Regions from separate parts of the Paenibacillus sp. ClWae2A genome, predicted to be linked through region 1. Evidence: riboswitches for the same ligand, from Rfam matches in the RefSeq annotation. Region 1 holds a riboswitch; the other holds the start of a gene.
What was found. Region 1 has a riboswitch for glycine ahead of sdaAB (L-serine ammonia-lyase, iron-sulfur-dependent subunit beta). Riboswitches for the same ligand answer to the same signal wherever they lie in the genome.
Positions count from the first base shown of each region.

Region 2: it holds a riboswitch for glycine, as region 1 does, so the genes downstream of both, gcvT (glycine cleavage system aminomethyltransferase GcvT) here and sdaAB (L-serine ammonia-lyase, iron-sulfur-dependent subunit beta) in region 1, are expected to answer to the same signal.

Region 1 covers NZ_JAULSQ010000013.1:173,461-177,809, reverse strand. The annotation lists partial or broken gene QVE09_RS26685 (collagen-like triple helix repeat-containing protein) at 1-699, shown strand, start outside; glycine riboswitch at 840-964, shown strand; glycine riboswitch at 969-1,104, shown strand; gene sdaAB (L-serine ammonia-lyase, iron-sulfur-dependent subunit beta) at 1,244-1,933, shown strand; gene sdaAA (L-serine ammonia-lyase, iron-sulfur-dependent, subunit alpha) at 1,923-2,861, shown strand; gene QVE09_RS26670 (YhgE/Pip domain-containing protein) at 3,123-4,337, shown strand.
Region 2 covers NZ_JAULSQ010000008.1:92,075-96,423, forward strand. The annotation lists gene gcvPA (aminomethyl-transferring glycine dehydrogenase subunit GcvPA) at 1-479, opposite strand, end outside; gene gcvT (glycine cleavage system aminomethyltransferase GcvT) at 476-1,612, opposite strand; glycine riboswitch at 1,829-1,929, opposite strand; glycine riboswitch at 1,933-2,055, opposite strand; gene gcvH (glycine cleavage system protein GcvH) at 2,400-2,792, shown strand; gene QVE09_RS21680 (PTS mannitol transporter subunit IIBC) at 3,213-4,349, shown strand, end outside.

The sequences.
Region 1 (4,349 bases):
GGAGCGACCGGAGCCACTGGGGTTACAGGAGCGACAGGCGTGACGGGAACAACCGGGACGGCTGGTGTAACCGGAGCAACGGGAGCGACCGGAGCCACTGGGGTTACAGGAGCGACAGGCGTGACGGGAACAACCGGGACGGCTGGTGTAACCGGAGCAACGGGAGCGACCGGAACCACTGGGGCTACAGGAGCGACAGGCGTGACGGGAACAGCCGGGACAGCTGGTGTAACGGGAGCAACGGGAGCGACCGGGGCCACTGGTGCAACAGGAGCTACCGGATCGACAGCAGCAGCTGCTCCTGCAGATTCTTCCCTGTTTGCTGATAGTCAGACAACGGCGTTGCCTCTTCCATTGACCGGTGAAACAACCATTCAGACCCTCAATGTACCCGTGGTGGCAGGTCAACGCGTTAAAATCGATAATAGTACACAAGTAGCAGTAGTTGTAGGGTCTAACTGGAGTATTGCGTATAACATTAACCTGAGGCGTAACGGAGTTCTAATTAATCAATTGCAACTCTCAAGGACCGGGAATGCTGCGGGAACGTTGAGGTTTCTTTCTTCTAACACTTACGTGGATACTTCTCCTGCGACAACGACTAACGCATATACGATAAGTATTGAATTTACGACAACCAGCAACGTCACGAGTGCCTCAGCGGAAGTGAGAAATGTGAATGCTATTCGCTTCAGTTAAAATAGACATTGGACTTATGGTAATTACACGTTACTTTTGTTGACATATATGATATTGTACATTACTCTATGGGTATACACGATCAAAAATTTAGAAATGTACCATTCCGATTAAGAATCAAATTAAGATAATACAGCGGATGATAACGAGCGGGAGAGACCTGAGTTAGCTGAGCAAAATGGCTAGTGTTCAGGCACCGAAGGAGCAAGCTGCTGCGCACCCGGTGCAGTGGTTAATCTCTCAGGTAAATGTACCATCGTTGGACGCAACTCTGGAGAGTGCGCGAACTGCGCCACCCAAGGGGTATATGATCAGTCATTCCGGTGACCTTGTCTGTAACCACAGGCAGTGCACCTTGTCGTGAGACACTGCTGATCGTGAAACTCTCAGGTATCGAGGACAGAGAGAGGGCCTAAGGCCTTCTGCTGTCCTTTTTTGATGTCATCATATCCAAAATAAGGGACATTGTGGATGGAACTCCTGGATCGAAATGACGAATACATTTTACAAATATGAATCATGATTATTAATGGAGGGTTACAAGGTGCGATTTAAAGATGTTTTCTCAATTATTGGTCCGTCGATGACGGGGCCTTCAAGTTCACATACAGCTGGAGCAGCAAGGTTAGGGAGAATTGCTCGTCAGTGGCTAGGGTGTACGCCTGAACGTGCCCGGCTGACGTTATACGGTTCATTCGCTGATACGTATCAGGGGCACGGAACAGATCTGGCACTGATCGGCGGTCTGCTGGACTATGTCACAGACGATCCACGTATCCCGGATGCGGAGCGATACGCAGAGGAAGCGGGCATGGAGGTTGAGTTTTATACAAGTGGCCTGCCTGCTCCTCATCCAAATACGGTCAAAATTGAGTTGTGGCATGGAGAACGTGCCTGCTCCTTGATCGGTGCATCCATTGGTGGTGGTAGTGTATCGGTGCATTCGATGAATGATTTTCGTGTTCAGATTAGTGGTGAGTTTCCGACACTTGTTCTGCGGCATGCAGACAAAGCAGGGGTGCTTGCGTCGGTAACGTCCACGATCAGTTCATCCGGGGTTAACATCGGCTATATGCAGGTGGACCGGAAAGCCCGTGATGGCGAAGCACTTACCGCGATGGAAATGGATGGTGTGCCTAATCCTGATATGCTCAAGCGTCTAAAGGAGCTGGACCATGTGCTGGACATTCGTGTTATCGATTTGAAGAGAGGAGTTGATTCGGATGCGGTTTAAACATTTGCACGAGCTGAATACGATCTGTACAGCAGAATCCAAAACCATCGCTCAGCTAATGATCGAGGAGCAGGTTCAGGAGACCAATACACCGGAAGCGGATGTTGTGAAGCAGATGTCTGAATATTATCAGGTGATGAAGGAAGCGGTACGCAAAGGGTTAACGGAAGATACAACATCACGCAGTGGATTAACAGGTGGAGACGGTAAAAAAATGGCCGAGTACATTCGCAAGGGTGAGACTTGCTCAGGTGATGCTTCCGCACTTGCCATGGCGTATGCCCTGTGTGTATCTGAAGTGAATGCCTCCATGGGCCGGATTGTGGCAACACCAACGGCAGGTTCCTGCGGCATTATCCCGGGTGTGTTTATCAGTTCACAGGAGCGGTTTGGCTGGACGGACGAACATTTGGTGAACGGGTTGTTCTGTGCGGGAGCAATTGGTTATGTTATTGCCAACAATTCATTTATCTCAGGTGCGGAAGGTGGCTGTCAGGCGGAAGTGGGTTCCGCGATTGGCATGGCTGCGGGTGCCATGGTTGAACTGCGTGGAGGTACACCGGAGCAGGTCGTTCATGCCGTAGGCTTGGCGTTAAAAAATACACTGGGCCTGATCTGCGATCCGGTCGCAGGCCTCGTTGAAATTCCGTGCATCGTCCGTAATGGACTGGGTGCAGTTACGGCGCTGGCTGCGGCTGACATGGCCCTGGCCGGAGTGCGTAGTGCCATTCCGTCAGATGAAGTCATCGACGTCATGCTGGAAGTAGGCAGTGCGATGCCGAGCCGCCACCGGGAGACAGCCCAGGGCGGGTTGGCCCAAACGCCAACAGGCCGCAAAATGATGCAGAAGCTGGCTAAACCAAAGGCAAAGCGTGCCGAGCCTGAGCCAAAGTCCCCTGCTGGAAATGATGTAGAACCTAAGGTGTAACAGGGATTGATATGAATTAAATCTAACGCTAACCCGTGGAACCTTGAGCCTTGATTATTACAGTTGAAGTAGAGCTCCCTGCGTGATATGAAAAGCCGATACCAATCTTCCTAGTGAAGAGAGGTATCGGCTTTTTTTGTCTTTATCCAACAAAGAAAAATAAAAATATTGACGATCTATATATCAAGTTGATATATTAACAAATGTTATATATCAACTTGATATATATAAGGCGAAACAAAACTAAAGGAGATGGATAGAATGAAAGGAATTATCCAGACGAGTCTGCTGTTTTTGAAAAATGGAGCTACTATTGTGGGTTTAATTACGGCCGTGCTGTTTCAGGTGTTTTTTAACATCATCTGGCTTAGTGGATACGATCACGTTAATGAGAGAATGACTGAGCTAGCTGTAACTATTGTGAATGAAGACGGGGCTGCAGCTGAGCCTTTGGCCGAGTCTTTGGCAGCGGGTCTGAATTTCGAGATCAAACCATCTGAATCGATACAAGAAGCGAGACAGATGTTAACGGACCGGGATGTATACATGATCATTGAGATTCCATCAGGTTTCATGCAGCAGGCAGAAGACTTGTCGAAGCCGATGGCAGTTAAGTATGTGATGAACGAATCGAATGTGGCTACCGTGAAAAGTGTGATGCAGAACGTAGCCGCACAAGTTACAGCGACATTGAACCGTGAAGTACAACAGGAGGCTATTCACGGAGTGCTGAATCAATCCGGTATGACTGCTGATCAGGCCGATGCGTTGGCGCTGGGGTTATCTTCACGTGTTGAGGCAGAGGTGGAGCGGCAGAATCCTGTTGATAATTTTGCTTCCTCGATGGTACCGATGTTGATTGTAACGGCTACGTTTACCGGAGCGATGTTGCTAACCATGAATCTGCAAAAGGTTTCTGGTGAACTGAGTGGCAGGGCAGGGAAATGGGAGCGCTTCTGGGCACGTAACATCGTTAATCTTGGTGCGGCATTTATCGTTTCGCTCGTTGGCTCGGGTATGATGCACATTATGGGGGTATCATCAGCAGACGGTTGGTTCATGTTATGGCTGTTCCAGTTACTAATCACCATATCTTTTCTATTCATGGCTCAATTGAGTTTGCTGTTGCTTGGCAATGCTGGAGCTTGGTTAAACAGTGCGCTGTTACCTCTGCTTATGCTGTCCTCGGGATCAACGATTCCGCGAGATGTAATGCCTGAGTTCTACCAATTTATCGGTCATTATCTCCCAGCGACTTATGCTGTAGAAGGGATGATGAACCTTGTGCTCGGAGGAAACGGAATCGGCCGGGATGCGATGTTGCTCGCCGTAATCGGTGGTGTAACACTGACTCTGGGTGCGCTTTGCACCTGGATCAGACGCTCCGGCCCGGTACGTTCTGAAGCTCGTAGGGAGGACCAGCCTGCTGCTGTGCCTGTTGCACTGAAAGCAACCGTTTCGTCATCTGATCATTGAACAAGGGGTACT
Region 2 (4,349 bases), on a different contig from region 1:
ATAAGCTGTTTGCGACGTGTTGCTGCTGCGGCCAGATTACCGGCTTCTGCAAAGGCAGTTGCGCCGTCATACATGCTGGCATTGGCTACAGCCATACCTGTTAATTCACAGATGTAGGATTGAAATTCGAAAATGGCCTGTAGTTCACCTTGGCTGATCTCAGGCTGATAAGGTGTGTAGGCAGTGTAGAACTCGGAACGGGAAATGACATGATTGATGACGGAAGGAACATGATGATCATATATGCCTGCGCCGAGGAAGCTGGCGTGTGTTTCGAAATTGGCGTTGGCACCAGCTTGTTTGGACATGTGACGTGTCAGTGCATATTCATCGAGTTTGGAGGATACAGGCAGCTCTCCCTGATAACGGATCTCTTTTGGAATGTCCTGAAACAGTTCCTCCAGCGTATCCACACCGATGGTTGCGAGCATGGCGCTCTGATCTTGCTCAGTCATGGGAATGTAACGGTGCTTGCTCATGCTTGGTCAGCTCCTTGAGTAGGTGTCTTTGACGTACGTGTCCGTTTATGAAAAGGGGTCTTCACGACCTCGGCTTTTAGTTTCTTGCCGCGGATCTCAATCTCAAGCGGGGTTCCCAGCGCAGCGTATTTACTGTCGATGAGAGCAAGCCCCAGATTACGCTTCAATGTAGGTGATTGTGTGCCTGTAGTAACTTCGCCAATCTGTACGCCTTCGGCGTAAATCGGATAATGAGGGCGGGGAATACCGCGCTCCAGCACTTCGATGCCGACCAATTTGCGGGCAGGCCCGTCATTTTTTTGCTGTAACAAGGCTTCGTGTCCGATAAAAGGTCCCGCATTCAGCTTCACAAACATACCTACGCCAGCTTCGAGTGGAGAGATGGTTGCCGACAATTCCTGTCCATACAGGGGGAGCCTTGCTTCAAAGCGCAGTGTATCCCGGGCACCAAGTCCGGTTGGTACGAGTCCGTGACCTTCACCGGCTTGCATTAATCCATTCCACACCGCAGCAGCCTGGTCCGCAGGTACATATAGTTCAAAGCCGTCCTCACCGGTATAACCGGTACGGGACAACAGTAATTTAACGCCGCATACCTCTGCCTGCTGTACAAAATGGAAAGGCTCAATCGAGGATACATCCGTATCTGTAACTTTCCCGATAATGTCTACAGCCAGTGGTCCTTGCAAGGCGAGCAGCGCCGTCTGCTCCGAATCGTTGGTCATGCTCACGCCAGGGATCAAGTGCTCTTGCAGCCACGCCCAATCCTTGTCGATGTTAGAGGCGTTAACAACGAGCATATAATGCTGATCTTCCAGCTTATACACGAGCAGATCATCCACCACACCGCCATCTGGGTAACACATCAGGGTGTACTGGGCTTGACCCGGAACGAGCGTGGTCACATCATTGGTCATCATTTGTTGCAAAAAAACTTCAGCCTGCTCACCCTGTACTGTGAATTCGCCCATATGGGATACATCAAACAGTCCAGCACGCTCACGCACCGCTTCATGTTCTTTCTGGATTCCGCTAAATTGTACCGGAAGCTCCCAGCCTCCAAAATCAATGCACCGTACGCCTTCGTATTGCTGATAGAGTGGGAAGAGTGGTGTTCTAAGCAAATCGGACATCAAATCACCTCGTCATGGGCCGTCAGCCGGCCGGATATACAATCGTGGATCAATGAACCAGGGTATTTTTAAATTTTTCAGCAGAGATTTTTAGTAGATAAGTATGGTAAGGCAGCTATGGCAGCGCTGATCTGAATCCTGTTTTTCGTTTTTTGGGAAAAAGGAAAAGGACAGGCCAAAGAATCGGCATGCCAAGTAGCACGCTGTATTCTAAGGCTCTGTCCCTTGTACCTGAGAGTTACCCCGCTGCCTTGTGCAGCAGGTTTCCCCTTGGGTGATCATAACGCCCGCTCAGGGCGAATAGATGCTCTCCAGAGTTGCGTCCCGTAAAAGTCCTTTTGCCTGAGAGATTCACCCCCGCTTATCGGTGGTTTACTCCTTCGGCGTTACCTCATGTACATCCCGAATCGGGTGTCACGGGTAATCTCTCCCTTTACATTCATCCGCGGGTATAACATAGTCCAATAAACACATTTACTCCTCTCATTAAAACGTGAATCCACTACCGATGTCAAGAACGATGTCATAGATCATAACTAAAAACCGAATATTTAATTTATCTTAAATGTTATTGTTCGTGTATTTAAAAAGACTACGCTTACTATTCTAATATTCACCAGTATATGAAGAAAGAGTGTAATCGGGTTACAGGATTTAGAGGTGATCAATAAATAAATTGTGAGGTATCTTGACATTTGAATCAAAAATATCATACGCTATGTTCTGGGAAAAAGGTTAAGGTCAAAGAACGCATGCACTCATTTAATGAAAAGCGAGGCGGATATCGATGAGCGAATTGAAAAGTGATTTCCTGTACAGTGAAGAGCACGAATGGGTGCAAACCGTAGGGGAGGATACTGTACGTATTGGCATTACCGAGTTCGCGCAGCATCAGCTGGGTGACATTGTGTTTGTGGAATTGCCTGACCTTGAAACCAATGTAAAAGCAGAGGACAGCATTGGAACGATCGAATCGGTCAAAACGGTTTCGGACTTGTTTTCTCCCGTCACTGGTTCAATTATTGCAGTGAATGATTCGTTGCAGGACTCCCCTGAACTTGTCAACAGCTCTCCATACGAGGAAGGCTGGATGATTGAAATCCGTGTTGAGGGAGATCTGACAGCAGCATTGTCTACATTGATGAATGCAGACGCGTATCGTAAACATACGGAAGAATAGTATCAACGAACTTGTACTTATTAACATATATTTTATAATGAATTGAAATGAACTTCATATTGTTTCGACCTGTGTGAGCCTGAGGCTTGCACAGGTTTTTTTGTGCTTTCCGAGAATGGTTTCCAATGCGGATTGAAGCAGATTGTGGATGTGAATCGCCTGATTAGACCAAGCTATAGGTTAGAAATTGATTTTGGAAATGATAAAAGTCATAGGCAAGAAAAGCCTTGTGTACCAATGGGTTCAGCCATTATGCATCCATTAAAACGATTACATAACCTAATGTTGTCATCATTGTTCATGACGAAAGTACGCTTTCATTTCATTGAACAGGAGAGCATTCTCGCTTAGGATTACAGCAGGGGAGAAATGATACCCCTTTCATAAATCATAATCACTTGATCCAAGGAGGATAATACAATGAGTAATTTGGACCAATCGTCCAATTCCAAAGGTGGGCTACGGGTAGGTGTTCAGCGTTTTGGCCGATTCCTGAGTGGTATGGTCATGCCGAATATGGGAGCGTTTATCGCCTGGGGATTAATTACGGCTCTGTTCATTCCAACAGGCTGGTTCCCTAACGAGACGCTTGCGCAGCTAGTCGATCCGATGATCAAATATTTGCTGCCACTGTTAATTGGTTACACCGGGGGTACGATGGTGCATGGTCAGCGTGGTGGTGTCGTGGGTGCCATTATGACCATCGGGGTCATCGTGGGTAGTGATATCCCGATGTTCCTAGGTGCCATGATTGCCGGACCACTGGCAGCATGGATCATCAAAAAGTTTGATAAATCGATCGAAGGTAAAGTTAGAGCCGGATTTGAAATGCTGGTTAACAACTTTTCAGCCGGTATTATTGGCGGGATCTTGGGGATTTTTGCGCTACTGGGCATCGGGCCTGCTGTAGAAGCAATTAGCAAAGTATTATCTGCCGGGGTACAAGGCTTAATGAATCTTGGTTTGCTGCCGCTGGTCAACCTAATCATTGAACCAGGTAAAGTATTGTTCCTGAACAATGCAATCAACCACGGGATTCTGACACCAATTGCAACAGATCAAGCGAGAGAGTTAGGGCAATCCGTATTATACATGCTTGAATCGAACCCGGGTCCGGGACTTGGTATCTTGCTTGCTTACTGTTTCTTCGGACGCGGAATGGCCAAATCTTCTGCACCAGGTGCCGTTATCATTCATTTCTTCGGGGGAATTCATGAGATCTACTTCCCTTACATTTTGATGAGACCGATTCTGATTCTTGCCGCAATTGCGGGTGGCGTCGCAGGTACATTAACATTCATGCTCACTGGAGCAGGACTTGTTTCAGCACCATCACCGGGTAGTATTATCGCTTATTTCCTCTTAACACCGAAAGGTGGATATCTGCCAATGCTCGCAGGGGTGCTTGTAGCAGCCGTCGTTTCCTTCCTGGTAGCAGCAGTGTTGCTGAAAACGGGTAAACAAAAGGACGAAGATCTGGAGTCCGCATCCAGTCGGATGAAAGATATGAAGAGTCAAGGAACCGTTCCAAACGCTGGCATTACGGCTAACCATCGT